DNA from 2 places in the Desemzia sp. FAM 23989 genome. Region 1 is predicted to be linked to the other one. Evidence: predicted binding sites of a transcription regulator. Region 1 holds the regulator's gene; the other holds the start of a gene.

Evidence for each region. The regulator NrdR, encoded in region 1, represses ribonucleotide reductase genes. The targets are predictions, from matches to a motif close to ACACNATATATNGTGT.
Region 2: nrdH (glutaredoxin-like protein NrdH) is a predicted target of NrdR. The motif match lies at 9,730-9,745, and genes of this name have one in related genera.

The regions. Positions count from the first base shown of each region.
Region 1 is NZ_JBGQQT010000001.1:68,118-80,753, reverse strand. It holds gene dnaI (primosomal protein DnaI) at 274-1,212, opposite strand; gene ACEN36_RS00340 (replication initiation and membrane attachment family protein) at 1,215-2,666, opposite strand; gene nrdR (transcriptional regulator NrdR) at 2,691-3,158, opposite strand; gene coaE (dephospho-CoA kinase) at 3,374-3,976, opposite strand; gene mutM (DNA-formamidopyrimidine glycosylase) at 3,993-4,871, opposite strand; gene polA (DNA polymerase I) at 4,897-7,557, opposite strand; gene ACEN36_RS00315 (Msr family ABC-F type ribosomal protection protein) at 7,695-9,176, opposite strand; gene murC (UDP-N-acetylmuramate--L-alanine ligase) at 9,470-10,801, opposite strand; gene ACEN36_RS00305 (aldo/keto reductase) at 11,285-12,106, shown strand; gene ACEN36_RS00300 (FAD-binding oxidoreductase) at 12,245-12,636, shown strand, end outside.
Region 2 is NZ_JBGQQT010000002.1:188,082-200,717, forward strand. It holds gene ACEN36_RS02440 (methionine ABC transporter permease) at 1-417, shown strand, start outside; gene ACEN36_RS02445 (MetQ/NlpA family ABC transporter substrate-binding protein) at 481-1,317, shown strand; gene ACEN36_RS02450 (ABC transporter ATP-binding protein) at 1,702-3,480, opposite strand; gene ACEN36_RS02455 (ABC transporter ATP-binding protein) at 3,477-5,207, opposite strand; gene nrdF (class 1b ribonucleoside-diphosphate reductase subunit beta) at 5,426-6,388, opposite strand; gene nrdE (class 1b ribonucleoside-diphosphate reductase subunit alpha) at 6,851-9,028, opposite strand; gene ACEN36_RS02470 (ribonucleotide reductase stimulatory protein) at 9,015-9,386, opposite strand; gene nrdH (glutaredoxin-like protein NrdH) at 9,383-9,616, opposite strand; gene ACEN36_RS02480 (gamma-glutamyl-gamma-aminobutyrate hydrolase family protein) at 9,828-10,571, opposite strand; gene sufC (Fe-S cluster assembly ATPase SufC) at 10,857-11,630, shown strand; gene sufD (Fe-S cluster assembly protein SufD) at 11,642-12,636, shown strand, end outside.

The DNA.
Region 1 (12,636 bases):
TCAAATTACGTGGTTCCACCCAAGTTCAGCACACAACTAATCTGTGCTCTCTGGGCTCTATAACGTTAGCTAAACGGCAAGATGCTACTCACTCATTATTTATGCGTTCGCATCTGCTCTCGAAAGTGGTCAATACAAGTCCATTTTAGGAAATTCTCAGCAATCTTTCCCTCTCTTTAAAACGTGCCGCTTCTATTGGTGTCTTTCTCAAAGATTTTTATATCATAACTATTAAAACACGTTTATCGTTTTGGTGCAAGTTTTTTCAACATTTTATTCTTCATATTGTTGTTGGCGTCTATTGACACCTTGCATGGTAATTTCTTTCGCTAAGAAACGGATACGTTCCATAATTCGCTGAGCTTTCAACGGCTCATCTTCCCCACGTTGAGTGAACGTCAAATGTTCTTCCAACTGTTTCATATCAAGATTGGAAGAAAAGAAAGTCGGCAGCTGTTCTTGCATTCGATATTGCAAAATAACCCCTAAAACATCATCTCGAATCCAGCTGGACATGGAGTCTGCTCCGATATCATCCAACATTAAGATAGGCGCCCGCTTAACGGCTTCGATTTTTTCACCTGTCGTATTTTGACCTATGGATTGTTTCATTTCTACCGCAAAAGAAGGGAAATGCATTAAGGTAGATGAATAGCCGCTTTTTGCTAGTTCATGGGCAATCGCACCAAGTAAATAGGTCTTTCCTACACCGAATGAACCTTGTAAATATAGCCCTCGGTGAAACTTCTTCGGTTCATTCAGATATGCTTCCACAAAATCAAAAGCTTCTATCTTTGCTTGAAGTCGTTCATTCGTAGTTTGAAACTCCTTGAGTGTTGCTTCACGAATACCTTTTGGCATATCCATCGAATGAATCAAATTCTTAATACTTTTCTCCCTTTGTTTTGCCACTAATTCAGATGTTGGCACATAAGTCACATCAATATAGTGGTGATTCATAATCAATTTGGGTTGATATCCAGGAGCCAATTGATTGTCTTTATTATTCTGGTATTTTTTCTTTTCATTGACAAATTCGTACAATTTAGCTGCGCTTTTTTCGATAGCTGCTCGATCCAGTTCCTCATTGTGCTCTTGGATAAACTGTACGACATCTGTATCATTCATAACGTCTTGCATCAAGTTGTTGAACTCTTCGTTCCATTTTCTCTCTTTGATGATTTTTGTCAGGCTTTTTCCTACATCATCCATGATTACTCACCTTCTTTTTGCATATTCTGAATACGTGCCAGTCTTTCTTGAAGTTGTTTTTCCGCTTCTGGACTAATCGAAGTTTCTTTAGGTGTTTGGTACCCTTCTTTTGCCCAATCTGGCAGCTTCTCTTTGCGAACAACGTTTTTATTCCGTGAATAGTTATTATTTGACCGCGCAGCCGAAGTATTTTGCTTCCGGTCTTGATTCTTTTGGTATTTCTCTGCGTTTTCTTGGTACAGGTCACGTACTTTCTTCAAAGCAGCTTCTGGTGTTTTGATCTCATTTTGAGCCCAATCATTCGATATCGTATAAGCCAGTCCCTTTTCAAAAACGACTTTTCCTTGGACGACCAAAATGTAATGGATCAAGATATTGATCACCGGATTCGATAAATGAGATTTTTTTACAATGTCTTCCAATGTCCATTCTTCTGGTTTAGAGATGTACCCATTTTTCTGTTCTTTGATATCGTTCATAAATTCAGCCGGAGAATACTGCTTGCTGGCTTCGATCACTAGAATATCAGAGTCTGAAAAACCTTGGTGTTTCAAATCTTGTTCCCTTTGTGATTGAGTGGCCGTAGTGACTTCTAGTTCTTGTTGCACAACATCCTGCAACTGTATTTTCTCTTTATTTTCGCGGTGGAAATCATCAACAATATTTTTCTTCAATTTGCGTGCATCAATAACGCCTGTATCCATATCTGATGCTTCCAAAATATAATGCTGCATCGACAATTCATTAATAGCATACATATGGTGCAACGTCAGAATCGTTTCACGAATATCCGCTGTAATCGCCGAACGATTTACATAGTGCTGATTTAATCCATTGTAAAAGAAGTTCCAATCAAATGTGTCAGCATTCAAAGTGACTGCAGATTCCGCTGCATCCCCAATCAGTGAACGAGAGGATTTGAATAAGGTCTCATGTTGTTTCAACTGATCTGTATTCATATGATAGACATCCAAAAAAGACTTCGTAATTTCAGCATATTGATCTTTATTTATGGGCTGGACTGAAAATCGATTGCGCAATTGCTTGAATTTTCGTTCACCCACTCGCTCCAATAACAATAAACTAAATAAATCTTCTTCAAAAAAAGCTTTACTCGTTTGAGGTTTTTGGAGTTCATAGACATACAGCTTTTCGGGCTCGGTTTGGACAAAAGTTTTCAATAAGCCGATAGCTTCCAGTCGAATTCTGGCTTGATACACTTCTGGCATTCCGAGATTCAATAACGACAACAATTCTGCGTGAAGAATCCCTTCACTCCAAAATGTATCTTTCTCTGTTTCTGTCCACAACGTCATATATAAACTGTAGGCTGCAGAACCAATTAAAGGTTGATACAAAAAGGTCAGAATCTGTTGGTCGATATCCGAAAGCAATGCACTCTGTTTGACCATAAATCCATCTTTAGGACTCAGGTTTTTCCAAGGATACGACATACTTGGCTACTCCTTTCGTATCACTTATTTCTTTTCGGTTTTCTTCCGTTCCAATTCTTTCATTTCTTCCATAAAAACTCCAATGTCTTTAAACTGACGGTACACACTAGCAAAGCGAATATACGCTACATCATCGACCTCTGCTAATTTTTCCATCACGTGTTCTCCAATAACCGTTGAAGACACTTCATTTTCTCCTAAACTACGGATATCATTTTCAATTTCATTCACAATTTTTTCCATTTGATCCATCGGAACAGGTCTCTTCTCACAGGACCGGATTACACCCCTAAGGATCTTTTCACGGTTAAATTCTTCGCGATCGCCATTCTTTTTCACTACTAATAGTGGAACACGTTCAATTCTTTCAAATGTTGTAAAACGGTATCGACACGATTCGCATTCTCTTCTACGACGAATAGCTCGTCCTTCATCTGCTGGACGGCTGTCGATGACCCTAGTTCCATTGTGTTGACAGCGAGGGCATTGCACTGTTCATCATCCTTTTTTTAAAAGTATTTTTTTGTATAATCATCCTATTGTACTTTGTTATATAGCCTATTATAACACAGATAGGAATTCTAAAAAACAGCTTATTCCTTATCAGAACAGGTTTTCCTTTTCCAAACCCTTTTTACAAGAACTGAAAAAAGCTAACGAAATCAGATAAATTCTGATGATTTCGTTAGCGTGTTGTTGCATCCAGGTTATTTACGAAGATCTTGCTTATCAAGCCAATACAACACTTGGTGTTGAGTGTTTTCTTTGGAGCCGTTGTTATCGATCACAAAATCGGCTTTCATGATTTTTTCAGTAATGGATTGTTGAGCAGCTATCTTTTGTTGAGCAGCTTTGACATCAATTTGATCTCGCTGCATCAGCCTCTCCAATTGTATACTGGGTGTAGTGGCTACCACCATTACTTTTTCTACATCCTGATCATATCCACTCTCAAATAGTAAAGGAATATCCAACACTATTAGTGGAGCTCCTTGATCAATGTACTTTTCTTTTTCAGTCTGAATCCAGACAGCTATCAAATCACCCAGTATATGATTTAATTTTTTTAATTCCGCTTTGTTTTGAAAGACAATTTTTCCCAATGCTTTGCGGTCTAAATTCCCGCTGGTCATTACGACCTCTTTCCCAAATGCAGCTTCTATCCGTTTTAACCCTTCTGTTCCTGGCTTTACTACTTCGCGGGCACCGACATCAGCATCTACTACAGGTACGCCAGCTTGTTTAAAAACATTGCTTACAGTTGACTTTCCAGTAGCAATACTGCCGGTCAGACCTAAAACAAAAGACATTTGAGTCCCCCCATCCTTAGCTCTCGCTCTTGACTTCATCCGATACTACAGGCAAGACATTTTTTTCAGTCCATTTTTGACAGTGTGCACAGTAATGCGTGCCCCGTTGAGCAACTTTCATTTTTTGAATCGGTCTTCCACAATTGATACACGGTTGTCCTGTACGTCCATAAACGGTTAGTTTTTGTTGAAATTGCCCGGCTTCCCCTAATGCGTTAAGGTAAGATCGTATCGTAGTTCCTCCCGCTTTGATGGCATTCCCCAACACTTGGATAATGGCTTGATGCAGCTTTTTAACTTCTGCCGGCTTCAAAGAATTGCCGGGTCTTATGGGGTGTATCTTAGCTTTAAATAAAGCTTCATCTACATAAATATTTCCTAATCCCGTTACCAATCCTTGATCCAACAATGCTGGTTTTATGGCTTTTTTAACGCGGCTTAACTTAGATTGAAACGGTTCTAGCAAAAACACCTCTGTAAAAGGCTCGGGCCCCAATCGCTGAATTCCAGCAACCGTTTCTTCCTCTCCCAGAGAGACCAGTTCCATCCGTCCAAACTTACGAACGTCCAAGTACCGAATATCTCTGCCGTCTGTCAGATGAAAAACGACATGTGTATGTTTTTTTAATTCATCTTCAGAAGGAACCACTTCATATTTCCCTTCCATGCGCAAATGTGAAATCAAGGTATAGTGATCAAAATCCAGCAACAAAAATTTTCCTCTGCGCCTAAATTTCCGCAAGGTTTCCCCCAATAATAATTCTTTAAAAGCTGCACTCGATATCGCTCCCGCAATAATCCTATCCCAATACACAGAGACATTTTGAATCGTCACCTGATTTACTGTCGCCTCAAGACCTTTGCGGACAGTTTCAACTTCTGGTAATTCCGGCAAACTTTATTTCCTCCATTCCAACACTTTACTTCGCTTCGTACCAGCTTTGGCCGAAGTTGCTGTCTACTTTCAACGGCACGCTCAAATCGACGGCATGCTCCATTACATCTTCCACCATTTTCTGCAAAGCCGGGATTTCTTCTTCTGGTGCTTCAAAAATCAACTCATCATGCACTTGCAATAACATCGTCGCTTTCAGATCAGATTCTTTTAACGCTTGAGCAATTTTAATCATCGCTACTTTCAGAATATCTGCAGCACTACCTTGAATAGGCGTATTAATAGCTGTTCTCTCGGCAAATGAACGCAAGTTAAAGTTGCGTGAATTAATGTCTGCCAAATAACGGCGACGATTGAACAACGTCTCCACAAAGCCCTTTTCTTTTGCTTCTCTGACGACATCTTCCATATAAGCTTCAATACCAGGATATTTTTCGAAGTACGTATCAATAAATTGCTGTGCTTCTTTACGTGTAATTCCTAAGTTTTGAGACAATCCATAATCACTGATACCATAGACGATTCCAAAGTTAACAGCTTTCGCACGTCGGCGAATGTTAGCTGTCACGTCTTCTGGTTTATCAATACCAAATACACGCATAGCAGTACTGGAATGAATATCCTGCTCTTCTATGAAAGCTTCTTTCATATGTTCATCATTGGAGATGTGAGCCAATACACGCAATTCGATTTGTGAGTAATCTGAGGCAAAAATCTTCCAACCAGCTTTTCTAGGTACAAACGCTTGGCGTATTTTACGACCTTCTTCCAGACGAATCGGAATGTTTTGCAAGTTAGGATCAACCGAACTCAAGCGACCTGTACGAGCAATAGTTTGCATATAGCGCGTATGCACTTTACCAGTATCCGGACGCACAACTTTTAATAATCCTTCTACATAAGTAGATTGGATCTTCGCAATTTGCCGGTAGTTTAAAATAAATTCCACGATTGGAGCTTGATCCTGCAATTGTTCTAGAACCCCTACAGCTGTTGAATAGCCTGTTTTGGTCTTTTTGATTACTGGATAACCCATTTTTTCAAATAAAATAACGCCTAATTGTTTCGGTGAATTAATATTGAACTCTTCACCAGCTTCTGCGTAGATTTTTTGTTCGATTTCTTTTAACTGAATCGCAAATTCATCTCTCATTTCTTCCAATCGTTTACCATTTACGGTGATTCCTTGGATTTCCATATCAGCAAGAATGATCGCTAATGGCAACTCGATATCTGAAAACAACTCTTTTTGATCGTTGGCAACCAATTTTTCCATCAAGGCAGGTCCCAAAGTAGCAATAGCTTTTACCTTTCGAGCCAAGTGCGTGTGCATAACAGAAATATCTTCAGGAACTTTGATTTTAGCTCCTTTTCCATAGACACTTTCGTCTCCAGCAACATCATGGTAATCGTACTCTTCTGCAATGGCTGCTAAATCATTGGAGTTGTCTTTCACATCCAGCAAATAAGCTTCTAACAATACATCATATTGAATAGCAGATAACTTAATGCCGTAACGATCCAAAGCCACATAGACTTGTTTAGCATCAAACGCAGCTTTTGAAAGAGACTCATCTTCTGCCCATTTTTTGAATACTGGAGAGGTTAAAATAGTATCTGCTTCTCCTACATAGATCCGTTCTGCATTTCCCCAACTGATGCCTACGATCTCCGCTGTGTGGTAGTTGTCGTTCAACATTTGTACATAGAGAGCCATGTCTTTTTCAAACATGTCTTCGGTAACTTCTGTCACGACTTCATACGTAATCTCTGTACGATTGGCTTCTTTTTCAGCATCTAATTCTGTAGTATCCAGATTGCTTAAATGAGATTTGAAATCCATCTCTTTATAGAATTCCGTTAATTTCTTCAAATCTGCTCCATGATACTCTAAATCGTCTATCGTAATTTCAAGAGGTGAATCGGTATCGATAGTAGCCAAGCGTTTACTCATCAGCGCAATATCTTTTTCATTGATCAAGTTTTCCTTGCGTTTGCTTTGCTTCATAGCACCGATATTTGCATAGACACCTTCAACCGAACCATATTCTTGCAATAACTTCAACGCTGTTTTATCGCCAATCTTGGTAACACCTGGAATATTATCGGAACTGTCCCCTGCTAACCCTTTCATGTCGATAATTTGTAAAGGGGAAATCCCCATTTCTTCTTTGATCGATTCAACTGTATACGGTTTGAGATCAGAAACACCTTTTTTTGTAATATCTACACGAACATTTTCTTTAGCCAACTGAGTCAAATCACGGTCACCAGAAATGACCACTACATCAAATTCTTCCGGATCCACTTTGACAGATAAGGTTCCTATAATATCATCAGCCTCATAGTTCACCAACTCATAATGCGCAATCCCAAATCCTTTTAACAAATCACGCAAATAAGGCATTTGCTCTGTAAATTCACCAGGCGTTTTAGAACGTCCAGCCTTGTACTCCGGAAAATATTCTGTTCTAAAAGTCGTATTTCCTGCATCAAAAGCCACTAAAATATGAGTGGGGTCTTCTGCTTTCAGCACACTTTGAATCATATTATGGAATCCATATAAAGCATTGGTGTGCAGGCCATAATGATTTTTAAATTTTTCCAATTGAGCGTGTAAGCCAAAGAAAGCACGAAAAGCTACGCTACTTCCATCGATCAGCACTAATTTCTTTTTTTTAGTCATTTTATGTCTCCTCATAACCATTATTTAGCTGGTTTTCAGCTCCAAGCTAACAAAGTTTTCTCTTTACTATTCTAACAAAAAAGCAAGTAGATAGCGAGAATCGAAGAAGCCTCTTTTCAAAACAACATCGAGCAATTTTATACAGGGTCTCCTTTAATTAAAGAAAACTCCTGATTTTTTATTTCCCAAACTTGGTCAGCTGCTTGATCCACAAAATATTGATCATGAGAAGTAAAAATAACTGTACCTGGATAACCTCTCATAAACTTTTCTAAAGATTTGATCGTTTGGATGTCAATAAAGTTAGTTGGTTCATCCAATATCAATACATTAGACGGTTTAATAAACAGCAAGGCCATGGAAATCCGTGTGGCTTCTCCACCACTTAACGATTTGAGTGGTTTCCTAATTTCCATTTGTGAAAAACCTAGATTATTCAATACAGAACGCACAATTTTTTCTGAAAAATCAGTTTGTTTCATCAAATAATCCAGTAGTGAAGAGGAATCAGTTAACTTGTACGCCATTTGTCGATACGTGCCGAAAACTACTTTCGGAGAAAGAGTGACGCCTTCTCCATCTGATAAAATAGATTTTAATAAAGTCGATTTTCCACTTCCGTTTTCTCCAATAATAGCGATTCGTTTTCCAAGAGGAAATTGAAAGTTTGCTTTTTTCAAAAGCAGCTTATTTCCTCCGTATAAATCGATATCACTGCCTCTAATTGGGAATCGGTTGTGTATCGCTAATTCTTCGCTAGCAGGAAATCGAATTTCTTTCGTTTCTTGAAAAGCTTCAACCTTTCCCAGTTGTTCAATTCGTTTTTCCATCGCTTTAGCTGTTTTTTGAACATTCTTTTGAACAGTATCTTTTTGTTTGGAGGAAGACAATCGATCGGGACGAATCGCACGTTTCTTTTGTTTTTCATTGACTTGACTTATTTTTTGAGCTTGTTGCTTTTTTTGTTCTACTGCTTGTTCCAAGCGTTTTTTTTCTTTCGATACTTTTTCAAACTCTCTTTGCTGTTCGCTTTTTTCTTGTTCTTTCTGTCGCACATAAGCTGAATAATTCCCTGCATATTCTTGAACAGTCCCCTTGTCTACCTCCCATATTTTGGTTACTAACTGATCTAGAAAATAACGATCATGGCTTACTACAATCAATGTTCCATAATAATATCTTAGTTCTTCAATTAAAAATTGGACGCTTTCTCGATCCAAATGGGTTGTTGGTTCATCCAACAATAACCCCATTTGATATAGAGACAGTGTCTGAGCCAGTCTAAATTTGGTCTCTTCTCCTCCACTCAATGTTTCGATGGCATTATTCGGCACTTTGAGTCGCCCCATAATGTGAGAATCCAACTCTGCAGCTTGTTTTGTTTCATCCATCTCTTCCACCTGATGAAAATAATTAAATACTACCTGACGATTAATCGTTCCGGAATTTGGTTGCAACTCTCCACTTATCACATTCAATAAGGTGCTTTTTCCTTGTCCATTTTTACCTACCACTCCAATACGCTCATTTTGATAAGCTGTGAGCTGTTCAATCCATAAGACCTCTTTGTTTTGAAAACTGACTTCCATATTTTTTAGCTCAATAGATAATTCTTCCATTATATTTGCACTCCTTTATTATAGTCCATGCAAATCAACAGTTTTTAGGTACGCAAAAAAGAGATAGATCCCCCTATCTCTTTTTTCGACATTTATCTCAATAGTTTTTTAAGGATTTGAAAATGGGTAGACTGCTCCCTAATATCTGTCAATATAACAGGACCTTTTAAATAGTTATTTAATTAACGATTTAAAAAGTTAGTGCGCAATCTCATTGATGCTGTCATTTTCAAATCCTCCATTCCGTTTTTAGTTCTCTCATTGTACCACATTTTTCTACTGTATTAAACAGCTTATTGATTACTCAATGAAGTTTGGCTTAATAACGTTTCATAAGCTTTTTCAAATTTTTGAACATCACCAGCACCCATAAAGATCACAACTGCATCGTGGTGGTTCAATAATGGAGAAACATTGTCTTCCGTTAAAATCGGAGCTCCACCGTCAATTTTAGCCGCTAAATCATCGATTTTTACAGAGCCTTGCTCTTCTCTGGCTGAACCAAAAATATCACACAAGTAGACACTATCTGCTAGATTTAGGGAATCAGCAAATTCACTCAATAACGCTACTGTACGTGTAAAGGTATGAGGTTGGAAAACCGCAATGATTTCTTTGTTTGGGTATTTCTGACGAGCAGCATCCACTGTGGCACGGATTTCTGAAGGATGATGAGCATAATCATCAATGATCGTCATATCTTCCATTTTCTTTTCCGTAAAACGACGTTTGACACCTTTAAATGTCATTAAGTTTTCTTTCACTTTTTCAATATCAATGTTTTCATATTGGCATATCGCAATGACAGATAAAGCGTTCAAGACATTGTGTTTACCAAATGTAGGAATTTCAAAATGTCCAAAATATTCCTCTCTCATATACATATCAAATTCAGAACCTGTTGTAGAACGCGTTAGATTTTTAGCTTGGAAATCATTATTTTCTTCAAATCCATAATACAAAATAGGTACATTGGCTTGAAGTTGTTGCAATTGTTCATCGTCTCCGCACGCAACGATCGCTTTTTTTACTTGATGAGCCATCGTTTGGAAAGCATCAAAAACATCTTCTACGCTGGTAAAGTAATCGGGATGATCAAAATCTACATTTGTGATGATGGCATAATCCGGCTCGTACGCCAAGAAATGACGGCGATATTCACAAGCTTCCAATACAAAGAAATCTGCGTCAGGAACTCCATGACCGGTTCCATCTCCAATTAAATAGCTGGTATCTTCAATATTCCCCATAACATGTGCCAAAAGACCTGTTGTACTGGTTTTTCCATGTGAACCTGTAATCGCAATACTGGTATAATTATTGATCAAAGCACCAAGGAATTTATGGTAACGAACCACTTCAAGTCCAAGTTCATTTGCCGCTACAATTTCGTCATGCGTATCTGGAAAAGCATTCCCTGCAATAATAATTTGCCCTTTTTTTATGTTGTCTTTATTAAAAGTCATCATTGGAATATGAGCTTCTTCAAGACTTTTTTGGGTAAAGAAATATTTTTCTATGTCAGAACCTTGTACCTTAAAGCCTTTATCATGCATGATCAATGCTAAAGCACTCATTCCAGAACCTTTAATCCCTACAAAGTGATAAACTAATTCTTCATTCATATTTTTATTTCCTCCATATAGTCATTCAAGCGTCACGAGTCTACACGCCTTAACCCAACGCCGTTTTTTAGATTCAATGTTTTTTTTCAACAAAAAATAAATCAACTTTTTCTATCTCAAAGTTAATTTTAGTCTCAATAGAGCTCCAGCTTGTTTACATGCTCAGAACGGATTCAGTATACCACGATTTAATTTAGACGGAAACTCAAAAATGTCAAAAAACTTATTGTTGTAAAGACTTCATAATAATAAACCGCCTTCATGACAGATCTTTAACATAAATAAGGCTTTTCATTGAACAACCCCCTTCTTTTTTACTATTAAAATAGAGTAGGATAATGAAATTTTATATTTACTGCACTAATTCTACTGGTACACAACTGAATCGTGTTGTCTCCTAACTTATGAGTAAAATAGTAGCGAAAACCATTTCATTGCGGTAAAGTAAGTGTGTTAACTAATTATCCAGAGGAGGATTCATAAATGGCTCAAAAGAACACGTTTATTTTTCACAATGGTGTAGAAATTCCGCATATTGGTTTTGGTACTTGGCAGATTCCTAATGATGAGGTTTACAAACCAGTCAAGATTGCCTTACAAAATGGCTACCGTCACATCGATACTGCTGCAGCCTATCAAAACGAAGAAAATGTAGGAAAAGCGATCAAAGATTTTGGTTTAGAACGTGAAGAAGTATTTATTACCAGCAAATTGCGTGCCAGTATCAAAGGCTACGATTCTACTATAGAAGAGTTTGAAAAAACGATCGCTGAATTAGGGGTAGATTATCTAGACCTGTATTTGATCCACGCTCCATGGCCTTGGGAAGAAAAAGGAAAAGATTGTACTGAAGGAAATATACAATCTTGGAAAGCTATGGAAAAATTGTACAGTGACGGAAAAATCAAAGCCATCGGTGTTTCCAATTTTGAAATATCCGACATTCGGGCGATTATTGATCAATGCGATATCGTTCCAATGGTCAATCAAATTCCTTTCTACATCGGTCGTTACCAAGCGCAAAAAGAATTGGTTGAGTTTTGCCATGAACACAATATTGTTGTGGAAGCATACTCTCCTCTTGCAACTGGAGAATTGTTAAACGGTAAAGAAATTACTGAAATGGCCAAAAAATATGACGTAACACCTGCTCAAGTCTGCTTACGTTATTGTTTAGAAAAGAATACATTGCCTTTACCAAAATCCACTCATGAAGGACGTATTATTGAAAATACGCAAATAGACTTTGAATTATCTGCTGAAGATGTAGCTTTATTGGATACCGTCAAAGACGTTCGCAACTAAACTGCGGCATCTAAGCAATGGAAATTTTTTCCGTTGCTTTTTTGTTTAGAAAAATAGTTGTCAGATCAAAGGCTGAGTGCTAAAGTAAATGCAACGGTTTTCAAATCGTGTATATGGATTTAAAAGGAGATTTAATCATTGAATAAACTACATTCTATACCAGAAAATGAATTAAACGAACTAACAAAAATCATTTCAGATACTGATCGTCTTTTTGTGGGCGAAGCAATCCCCGAAGATTATATCTATGATGAATACGCTGGAGAAACAGGGGCTATTTATGCGGTCGCTTTACCAGTGACAAAATCAGAAGTTATTCAATTGGTCAAATTTGCTAATCATGTCGACATCCCGATCATTGCTCGCGGTGCTGGTACTGGCTTGTCTGGAGCTACTGCACCTGTTAAAGGTGAACTGATCATTGATGTTCATTTGATGAATAAGATCATCGGCTTGGATGAAGAAACGATGACGTTAACAGTTGAACCTGGTGTTTTACTAGGCGAGATCCAAGAATTCATCGAGAAAAA
Region 2 (12,636 bases), on a different contig from region 1:
CAGCAAATTGTCGGAACAATGATAGGTCCAGTAGCAGCTTTGCCGGCCTTGATCATATCGTCAGCTCCTTTTTATGGACGGCTGGTTGAAACTGGATTTAGAGAAATTGATAAGGGGGTTATTGAAGCCGCAGAAGCTATGGGAGCCAATAAATGGCAAATTATTTATAAAATTTTGATTCCAGAAAGCATGCCTTCCATCATTGCTGGTATCACGACAACAGCGATTTCGCTAGTCGGCTATACAGCGATGGCTGGAGTTATTGGAGCAGGCGGTCTAGGTAACCTAGCTTATTTGGAAGGATTTCAAAGAAATCAACCGGCTGTAACCTTGGTAGCGACCGTCATTGTATTAGTAATGGTATTTGTGATTCAAGGTATTGGAGATCGCGTAGTAGATCGCGTAGACAAACGCTGAGTTTGAAAAAAGATTATTTGAATAGGGATTAAACTATAAAAAGTTATTAGGGGGATTTAAGGTATGAAAAAATCAGTATTTATCAAATCATTAGCAACAGTAGGGGCGGCGTTATTGTTAGCAGCTTGCGGAAATGGTGGGAACTCTGAAGAAGGGGCAAGCGAAGATACAACCATTCGTATTGGAGCGAGCAATACACCACATGCAGAAATATTAGAGTTCGCTGCACCTATTTTGGAAGAGGAAGGCTACACACTGGATATTACGACTTATAACGACTATGTAGTGCCTAATGTAGCATTAGAAGAAGGCGACTTGGATGCCAACTATTTCCAACATGTACCATTCTTCGAAGCAGCAGTAGCTGAAAATGATTACGACTTTGTCAACGCAGGCGGGATTCATTTGGAACCAATCGGCTTATTCTCTCAAGGCTATGCTAGTTTAGAAGAGTTGCCAGACGGCGCGACAGTGCTTGTCAGCAGCAACCAACCTGACTGGGGTCGTATCATCGGAATTTTCCAAGAAGCTGGTCTAGTATCTGTAGATGAAGGAACAGATTTAACGACTGCGACATTTGACGATATTGTGGAAAATCCAAAAAATATTCAATTTGAATACGAAAACGATCCAGCTCTAATGCCTACACTTTACCAACAAGGTGAAGGCGATGTTGTAGCAATCAACTCGAACTTTGCAGTAGATCAAGGTTTAGATCCATTAGAAGACTCTATTGCATTGGAAAGCGAAAGCTCTCCATATGCTAATATCATTGCCGTGAGAAGCGAAGATGCTAAAAATCCTGGTATTTTAAAATTGATCGAAGTATTGAGATCTCAAGAAGTTCAAGATTATATTCTTGAAACATGGGATGGTGCAGTAGTTCCTGTAAGTGAATAATTTTTTCTGATAGAGCCACACCTTTTGTTGTTGAGAAGGTGTTGGTTCTATCTTTTTTGCTGATCGGAGGGTGATTGTGCGTGAGAATTTACTTGAGAGGGGCGGCTACTTATAAAATAAAGTAGATTAGGTGCTGAAATTTTAGTTATCAGGGTTCTAGCGAATAAAACAAAGCAAATTACTCAATGAAATGTGAGATAGAAGGGCTCTATCTCACAAAAGCCGCTGAAATCTGGAGCGAATTGTGATTTATAAGGGTTCTAGCGGATAAAGCAAAGCAAATTACTCAGTGAAATGTGAGATAGAATCCCACTATCTCATAACGTCAGAAAACACCCCCAAAACTGACAAACAGTTTGGGGGTGTTTAATAGTTAAAACTATCTTATTCAGAAATTGTTGCAGAAAATTGGCTGTTGTACAAGTTTGCGTAAAAGCCGCCTTGTTCTAATAATGAATCATGTGTACCTTGTTCAATAATCGAACCTTGGTCCATGACTAGAATCAAATCAGCATTACGAATAGTAGACAAGCGGTGAGCGATAACAAAGCTCGTGCGTCCTTCCATAACTTTATCCATGGCTTCTTGGATCAGTTTCTCTAAACGAGTATCTACAGAACTGGTCGCTTCATCTAAAATCAAAATATCGGGATCAGCTAAAACTGTACGAGCAATCGTCATCAATTGTTTTTGGCCCAATGAAATATTGCTGGCTTCTTGATTGATTTCCATACCGTAACCATTTGGCAAAGTTTGGATGAAGTGATTGACGTTTGCGATGTCAGCTGCATGAATCACTTCATCATCGGTTGCTTCCAATTTTCCAAAACGAAGATTCTCCATGACAGTATCTTGGTATAACCAAGCGTCTTGGAGTACCATACCGAAATGTTTTCGCAGGTCGGAACGAGTCAATTTCTTGATATCCACGCCATCAACTTTGATACTACCGCCGTCAACGTCATAGAAGCGCATCAACAAGTTGACTAAAGTAGTCTTACCAGCGCCTGTTGGACCAACGATAGCGACCATTTCACCAGGATTGACATGAACACTGATGTCTGTCATCAAAGGATTTTTTTCATTGTAGCTGAATGAAATATGATCAAACTCAACGGTACCTTGTACTTTTTCTGGTAAAGTAGTCATCACCATACCTTGAACTTCTTCCGGTTCATCTAAGAGTTCAAAAATACGGCCAGCTGCTGCTCCAGCACTTTGCATGATACCTGACAATTGCGAGATTGTCGTAATCGGCTGATTAACTTGCCATACATATTGAACGAAAGCTTGTAAGTTCCCGATAGTCAAAGTACCGTTAAAAGCAAAGAAACTACCGATCATAGCCACTAATATATAAGCCAGATTAGAAACCAGTCCTACTATTGGAGCCATTAGAGAAGAAATAAAACTGGCTTTGAAACCATGCTCACGCAAGTTTAAGTTGCGTCTCTTGAACTCTTTGATAGAATCTTCTTCTTTTCCGTATAATTTGATTTCTGTAAAACCATTTAAGTTTTCTTGCGTAAAACCAAATAGATCTCCCAGAGCGTCTGCTTGACCACGGAATGAACTTTGTGATTTAGCAATTACCACACGAGCGACTAAAATAGCGATAGGAATGGTCATAATGACAATCAATGCTAGAGAGAAATTAAGAGTCAACATCATTACAATGGCAAAAGCAATTCCCAACACACCGTTCAATACTTGTATCAATGATTGCTGCAATGCATTGGTGATAGCATCTATATCACTGGTAACACGACTTAAAATATCTCCAATTTGATGTTTGTCAAAATAAGAAACCGGCATACGATTTATCTTAGAAGAAATATCGTTCCGTAAATCACGCATCCCTTTTTGAACTACATTTGTTAAGGTATATTGCGAAATGTATTGTGAACCGTGATAGAACATACCACGGATAAAATAGGCAATCAAAACTTTTGTTAAGTAAGGGTAATTCATCCCTGCACCTTCGATACCACGAACGATATCAGCAAGGTTAGCCGTAATTTCTGTAATGGCTAAACCGATAATGAAAGGTTCAAGGGCGCTTGAAATCGATAGTAAGACAGTTCCAAAGATAGAAATAAAGAACTGACCACGGTAATTTCTAAGATAAACCCATAACCGAGCAATTTGTTTTAGTCCTTTCATTGGTTTAATTCCTCCTCACTTAATTGAGATGATGCAATTTCACGATAAAGCGGGCTGTTTTGAAGCAGCTCTTTATGCGTTCCTTTTGCAGCGATTTCTCCTTCATCGAGTAAGATGATTTGGTCAGCATTCATAATGGAACTTACTCGTTGACCAACAATAATGGTAGTAGCGTTTTGCGTAACTTGGCTTAAACGATTTCTTAAAACAGCATCCGTTTTAAAATCTAGTGCTGAGAAACTATCATCAAATACATATATACTCGGTTTACGAATAATTGCCCGTGCAATAGACAGACGTTGTTTTTGGCCGCCAGATAAGTTGCTTCCACCTTCAGCTAAAACTGTTTCGTAATGATTTTTTAAGCGCTCGATGAACTCTTTGGATTGAGAGACATCTGAAGCTTCTTCAATTTCATTGTGAGTAGCATCCCAGTTACCATATTTCAAGTTCTCAGTGATGCTTCCTGTAAAGAGTAAAGCTTTTTGCGGTGTGAAACCAATTTTGCGTCGCAAAGCTTTCAGATTGTACTCACGAATATCAATGCCATCGACTAAAATACGTCCTTCAGTCACATCGTAAAAACGAGGAATCAACTGAACAATAGAAGATTTCCCACTTCCTGTTGACCCGATAAAAGCAACCGTTTCTCCAGGTTTAGATTCAAAACTAATATTTTTTAATACGGGTTTATCTGCATCAGGATAAGCAAAACCTACATTATCAAATGTAATGTAACCTTCTGTTTCCGTTACTTGAATACCGTTTTCATTTGGATCGATAGAGCTTTGTTTTTCCAGGACTTCTCGTAAACGATTTGCGCTGACAGAAGCTCTTGGGTACATAATGAAAATATTTGCGAACATTAATAATGAAAATAATGCATGGAAAGCATATTCGATAAAAGCGACTAAAACCCCAACTTGAATATTTCCCGCAGCGATTTGACTGGCACCTAACCAGACAATCGCAATAATTACGATATTGATAATGAGAGAAAATCCAGGTTGAGTAATAGCCACTATCTTAAACAGTCGAGAAGAGACTTTACGGTAATCATTGTTGGTATCATTGAATCGTTTTTCTTGAAACTCTTCGCGGTTGAAGGCCCGTATGACTCGTAAACCGGTTAAGTTTTCTCTCAGTATACGGTTGATATTATCTAAGAGTGACTGTTGTTTTTTAGACAACGGTTGTGTAGCACGCGCAATGAATAGAATCAATAAAATAATAATCGGCATTGCTGGAAGTACCGCAATAGCTAAATCTGGGCTGGTCTGTACAATCATCATACCGCTCACGATGATCATCAAAGGGGTAACTACACCAAGACGTAAGATCATTTCAGTAAATTGCAGCAATACAAAGGCATCGGTTGTAATACGAGTCCCAAGAGAAGAAACCCCGATTTCATTGTATTCAGCGTGAGAATATTTCATCATACTGGTATAGGCATCATTTCGCATGTCCATAGTCATGGTATTAACAATTTTACTCGATGCATAAGAATTGACGATTCTTCCGATAAAACCGAAGATAGTCAGCAATAACATAAAAATAGCATATCGCCAAATTAAAGAGCGATCGCCTGGAATGATTGCATTATCAATCATTTGTGCCAACAAAGTAGGAAGGCCTAAATTGATTAAAATAAATCCTAAGGCTCCAATAATATTGATAACGAGTAATTTAGGGTATTTCCGAAGATACTGCCAAATAAATTTCATATATATAAACGCTCCTTATCTTAAAATTTTTAATAACAACCTTAACGTAACTAAACAAAAGAAACGGCCTAATGCAGGTGCACTAGGCTCAATGAGTTTATTTTATGTTTTTATCCTACTAAAAGCAATTGCCTTCTTGCTAAAAGTGAATTTTTTTTATCTGAAGAGACTAAAACGTTAGTGAACTGGTGTGTAAAGTGGGGGATAATAAGGTGTTTTTAAACACTCCACTTCTCATAATCTTCGTCAGCCATTGATTCTACCATTCCAACCAAATACCCATTTCCAACTTGAGAGAAGAAGTCATGATTTGAAGTTCCAGTTGAGATTCCGTTCATAATAACCGGATCTACATCGTCCGCGGTATCTGGGAATAAAGGATCAAAACCTAAATTTTGCAATGCTTTATTGGCATTGTACCGCAAGAAAACTTTGACGCGCTCAGTCCAACCCATCTCGTCATACAGGTATTGAGTATAATTCACTTCATTTTGGTAAAGAGTAAACAACAATTCGTAAGTCCAGTTTTTTAACTGTTCTTGTTCGTCTTCTGGCAATTGATTGTAGGCAATTTGGAATTTATAGCCGATGTAAGTTCCGTGCACTGATTCATCGCGCAAAATCAATTTGATGATTTCTGCTACGTTTGGCAATTTGTTATTGCCTAAATAATGAAGCGGAGCAAAGAAACCTGAATAAAATAAGAAAGATTCCAGCAATACACTAGCTACTTTACGTTCTAAATCCGTTCCGTTTTGATAAACGTGGTTGATAATTTCAGCTTTCTTTTGAAGCATTTCATTTGTGTTGGTCCATTGGAAAATTTCATCAATTTCTGATTTAGTATTCAGCGTACTGAAGATAGCACTGTAACTTTTGGCATGCATGGATTCCATGAATTGAATATTATTGTATACAGCTTCTTCGTGCTGTGTACGAATGGAATTCTTTAGAGAAGCTACTCCATCTTGTGATTGAAGAGTGTCTAGTAAAGTAAGACCACCAAATACCTTTCCCATCATATCTTGTTCGTCTTTTGGAAGATTGTACCAGTCGTTTAAATCGTTTGAGACGGGGATACGTGTATCGGTCCAAAACTGTTCAACCAACTTTTCCCAAGTTAATTTATCAATCATATCCTCAATTTTGTTCCAGTTTATAGCATGATATTGTTCAGTCATTGCATCAACTTCTCCTTACTTTCGAGTTTATTCGTAGTATTCAATGTACTACGGCAGAGGAGGGCAAGGGCAAATCAAGTGACCAAAGACCTCCGCATCCTTTAGTAGAGCTGCGGTCGCTAGACACTCGAGAAAAAGACAAATTCAATTGAGGATAAAAAGTATCCTCATTTGAATTTCCTATTTTCTTGTCGTGTCTACCAAGCGACCTCCGCATCCTTTAGTAGAGCTGCGGTCGCTAGACACTCGAGAAAAAGATAAATTCAATTGAGGATAAAAGGCATCCTCAGTTGAATTTCCTATTTTCTTGTCGTGTCTCCCAAGCGACCTCCGCATCGTATAGTAGAGCTGCGAGGCCTAGCAATTTTGCAAAAAAGATAAATTATGTTTGGGACTGAGAAACGCTCCAATCATAATTTCCAATTTTTGCGTCATTGCTCCCAAGGCCTCTCCGCATCCTGTTTAAATAGTACAGCTTTCGCATTGGTTGGAGCCTATTTCTTCTGAGTTTTCTGTGAAGGTTCTGACGTAGTAAATGGATTTGATGCCTTTTTTCCATGCATAGTGTCTTAAAATGTTTAAGTCACGCGTGGTTTGCTTGTTAGTACGTCCCATTTTCCATTCGTATAATCCAGCAGGAATTTCAGATCGCATAAAGAGTGTTAAACTCATTCCTTGGTCAATGTGTTTTTGAGCTGCTGCATAGACATCAATGACTTTACGCATATCAATATCGTAAGCAGAAGTGTAGTAAGACAACGTTTCATTTGATAGATAAGGAGCAGGGTAATAAGTTTTACCTGTTTTCTTCTCTTGACGTTCTTCAATCAAACGAGTGATTGGGTGCAGGCTGGAAGACGTTTCGTTTACATAACTGATCGAACCAGTCGGCGCTACAGCTAAACGGTTTTGGTGGTACAATCCGCCAGTCATAATAGAATCTTTTAAAACTTCCCAATCTGCGGCTGTTGGTACTTGCAAATCGTCAAATAAGTGTTGTACTTTTTCGCTTTCGAAGATGAAATCTGCTGCAGTGTATTTGTCGAAATATTCTCCACTAGCGTATTTAGACTTCTCGAAGTTGTGGAAAGTTTCCTTACGTTCCATAGCGATTTGATTGCTGGCTTTCAATGTATAATAGTTCAACAACATGAAGTAAGCATCTGTAAATTCAACCGATTCCGATGAACCGTAAGTGATTTGGTTCAATGCTAAATAAGTGTGTAGGCCCATCGCACCTAAACCGATTGTATGGTAGCGGTCATTTCCATTTTTGATCGAAGGAACAGCTGAAATGCTGGATTGATCCGTAACAGTTGTCAACGCACGCACCATTGCATTCACTGATTTGCCAAAATCTGGAGATTTCATCAAGTTTACGATATTGGTCGAACCTAGGTTACAACTAATGTCAGTTCCTAAAGTTTCATAGGATTGATCATTATTGATCAGTGAAGGTTCTTGTATTTGCAAGATTTCACTACATAAGTTACTCATCGTGATCGTTCCATAAACCGGATTTTCACGGTTTGCTGTATCAATGTTGATGATATAAGGATAACCAGACTCTTGTTGCAATTTAGAGATTTCATTTTCCAAGTCACGTGCACGGATTTTTGATTTCCGTACTTCTTCATTATTTACCAAATTATCGTACTCAGCAGTAATGTCTACATAGGCAAAAGGTCTGCCATAAATGCGTTCCACATCATACGGGCTGAACAAGTACATCTGCTCATCATGGGCACACAATTCGTAGAATTTATCCGGTACAGTCAAACCAAGAGAGAGTGTTTTAACACGGACCTTTTCATCGGCATTTTCTTTCTTAGTCGATAAGAAAGAAACAATGTCCGGATGGAAGACGTTCAAATATACTGCTCCAGCACCATTGCGTTGTCCTAACTGATTTGAATAGCTGAAGCTGTCTTCCAATAATTTCATAACTGGGACAACACCGCTAGAGGCATTTTCAATTTTCTTGATTGGATCTCCTGCAGCACGCAAGTTGGACAAGTTCACTCCAACTCCGCCACCGATACGCGACAATTGCAATGCACTGTTGACGGTACGGCCGATGCTGTTCATGTCATCTGTTGCTTGGATCAAGAAACAAGACACTAATTCACCACGACGTTTACGTCCAGCGTTTAAGAAGGTAGGAGTAGCCGGTTGATAACGTTGATTGATGATTTCATCCGCAATCGTCCAAGCCAATTCTGTGTCGCCCTCTGCTAAATACAAAGCGTTAAACACAATACGGTCTTCATAACGTTCTAAGAAACGTTTGCCATCATTCGTTTTTAAAGCATATTGTGTGTAGAATTTGTAAGCCGACATAAACGAACGGAAGCGGAATTTACGGTTGTACATTTCATTAAACAAGTCTTTAACGAATTGTCTGTCGTATTGGTTCAAAAATTCTTCTTCGATATAATCGTTAGTAATCAAGTAGTTTAATTTTTCATCTAAAGTATAGAAGAAAACCGTGTTGGGATTCACATATTCCAAGAAGTAAGCACGCACGGCTTCACGATCTTTGTGCAATGGGATAGATCCATTGACTGGTCGATTCAATTCATTGTTCAGTTTAAAATAAGTGACCTCATTGGGTTTTGTAGCTAATTTAGGCTTTTCCAAGGTCGTTCACCGCTTTCTTTAATTTTTTTACATCTTCGTCATTCCCTTGAAATTCAAAGGTATGTAATAATGGTACATCATATTCAGCTGCCAAATCTTTTGCTGTAAAGACAAACAATTGAGCAAAATTCAAGTTCCCGCCGCCCGCGATGCCCTTAAAGTACTGTTTGTTATCAGCAGTTTCAAGAAAATCATTCAGAATTTCGGTAGCTTCTTTTTCATAGGTCGGCGTAACGATCACAAAAGGTTCGTTAATACTGATAAATGGATTTGTCGGAGTCAATTCCAACAAATCCATATCTAATTTTTGAACAAATTTTCTCGTTTGGCCGGTTAAAGAAATAAAAACTATTTTCATGCTAATTGGTCCAATAAATCTGGGCGGAATCCATTAAATGCATCTTGTCCATCAGCTAAGATGACAGGTACAGAGCTGAAACCTAATTCTTTGACTTCTGCTAATGCTTCTTCAGACTCAAATATATCTTTTATTTCGTAAAGAACACCTTTATCATCTAAGTATTTTTTGGTAAAATTACATTGCATGCAATTTGGTTTTGAGTAAATTACGATAGTTTTATCAGCCATTTTTCATTCTCCTTTGAACTTTTCTCTTAGTAGTTTTTATTCTACACTCCTTCAAAGAGAGTTGCAATCGAAATACTATATTTTGATAAATTATCCTATTCACAAGCTTCTAAACACAATATGTAGTGTTTTGCAAGCTTTTTTATTTTTGTCCGAAACAGCAAAAAAAGACTTCCATAACGCATTTTTACGGAAGTCTTTGATTTTTTTTTTATAAAGCAGGCGCATTATTTTTTTTTACTCGACTTACAAACTCAGTAAAGAGTTGTTGCATTTTTTTATCGGTTTTAATCATCAACTCTGGATGCCACTGAACGGCTACGATACTAGTTTCAGGATCTTTAGCTTCAAAAGCTTCAATCAATCGGTCCTTGCTCCAAGCAACTGCTTCAAATGGATCTGCTAATTCTTTGATGGCTTGATGATGATAAGAATTGACAACATAAGTCGTTCCGTAAATTCTAGCTAAACGACTGTCGGGATCAATAGTCACCGTATGAGCTCCATTGTCATACATCGTTTGTTGAATATGTTGCACGGTCAAATCTGAGTAAGAGCTAGCCAGATCTTGATACAAAGAACCTCCGAAAGCCACATTTAAGATCTGCATCCCACGGCATACTGCTAAGATTGGTTTCTTTTGCTGAATGGCTTCATTGATCAAAGCTATTTCAAAAGTATCTCGAATAGGACTAGTTGTTCCTAAAGCAGGAATCGGTTCTTCACCATACAATAGAGGGGAAACATCTTGACCACCAGCTAATAATAATCCATCGATTCGCGAAATGTATTCTTTCGCATCTTCTGGGTTTCCAAGCGGGAGGACAGAAGGCAGACCGTAAGCGGTCGTTATTCCCTCTACAAAACCTTGAGGAGTATACGTAATCGGCAATCCATCAAAATTAGGCGATTGTGGGGTTAAAATATTTCCCGGAATTCCAATAATCGGTTTCATCAATACACTTCCTTTCCAAAAGCAAACCAATCCATTATGGTTAGCCCTTATTTTACATGAATTAGGATGAAAAAGGTAGTGCGACTATAATGTGGATGAGGAAAACTTGTTTAAATTACATTGTGCTTAATTTAACATGCTTGTGCGTTTGAAAGTTTTTTTATGTCTTTAATGTTGTTTTAACAATGTGTAAATATTGTTCGTTTTTGTATAAAGTAGTGAAAATATACGATTATTCTGTTATTATTAGCCTATTAAAGGAAGCAGAGAAAAGAGGGATTCTTCATGTCAGTTTTAGAAATCAAAGATTTGCATGTTTTTATAGAAGAAAAGGAAATTTTAAAAGGGGTCAATTTGGTCATTAAAACAGGTGAGATCCATGCCATTATGGGACCAAATGGGACAGGGAAATCCACCTTATCAGCAGCTATCATGGGACATCCAAGCTATACTGTCACAAAAGGCAAGATTTTATTAGATGGAGAAAATGTGCTGGAAATGGAAGTGGATGAACGCGCTCGAGCGGGATTATTTTTAGCAGTCCAATACCCAAGTGAGATTGCTGGGGTCACGAACGCTGAGTTCATGCGAGCAGCTATCAATGCCAGAAGAGCAGAAGACGACAAAATCGGCGTCATGTCATTTATTAAAAAATTGGATGAAAAAATGGCAGTATTAGATATGCCGGAAGAAATGGCTGAACGTTATCTGAACGAAGGATTTTCCGGCGGGGAGAAGAAGCGAAATGAGATTTTGCAATTGATGATGATTGAGCCTACTTTTGCTATTTTAGATGAAATCGATTCAGGATTAGATATCGATGCCCTGCAAGTGGTGTCTAAAGGGGTCAACGCGATGCGTGGAGAGAACTTTGGTTCATTGATTATTACGCATTACCAACGTTTATTGAATTATATCGTGCCAGATGTAGTGCACATCATGATGAACGGTAAAGTGGTCTTGACTGGTGGAGCCGAATTGGCCAGACGTTTAGAAAGTGAAGGGTACAAAGGGATCAGCGAAGATTTAGGATTAGAAGTAGAAACCACTGAAGGTTAGGAGGAAATGAGATGAAAGTTACGAGTTCTTTGAACCACTTTGAAGCTGTAAAACAATTTTCTCAAAAACACCAAGAACCAGAGTGGATGTTGGAATTAAGATTAGAAGCTTATGATCAGATTGACCAACTGGAGCTTCCGGTTATTGAGAGGGCTCATTATGAACGTTGGCCGCTAATGGAAGTACCGGCAAGTACATTTGAAGACGACGAATCTTTTTCAGGTATTGTTTTATCTGAAGACAGCGCGCAACGTGTGGTGCAATTCGGGAAGAATACAGTAGAAGAAACTTTGCCGCAAAAATTGATCGATCAAGGCGTAATCTTCACGGATTTGTTCACAGCTGTTAAAGAACATGGGGATTTAGTCAAAGAAGTCTATATGCAGTTAGCCGTCAAGTTCAATGAAGACAAATTGACAGCTTTCCACACAGCGTTTATGAACAGTGGACTTTTTCTATATGTTCCTAAAAACGTCATTGTGGAAGAACCATTTGAGGCTGTCTTTGTTCAAAACAGCCAACTGCAAGAATTATTTGCCAAACACATCTTGATTTATGCAGACGAGAACAGTGAATTCACGTATGTAGAGCGTTTCGAAACGATTGGTGAGGAAAAGGCTGCTGCTTCGATTATTGCGGAAGTAATCACCAAATCAGGGGCCAAAGCGAAGTATTCAGCAGTGGATCAGCTTGGAGAAAACACGGTCTCGTACTTTAACCGCAGAGGGCATTTATTGCAAGACTCAAGATTGGAGTGGGCGATAGGGGTGATGAACGGCGGAAATGTGATCGCAGATTTTGATACTGATCTGATGGGAGAAGGTTCCCACAGTGAGATCAAAGTGGTAGCCATCAGCATGCATCAGCAGGTTCAAGCGATCGACACTCGAGTCACCAATTTTGGTCGTCATAGTGTAGGGCATATTTTACAACATGGCGTTATCAAAGACCGCGCTACGCTGACTTTTAACGGAATCGGACACATCATTAAAGGCGCAAAAGGGGC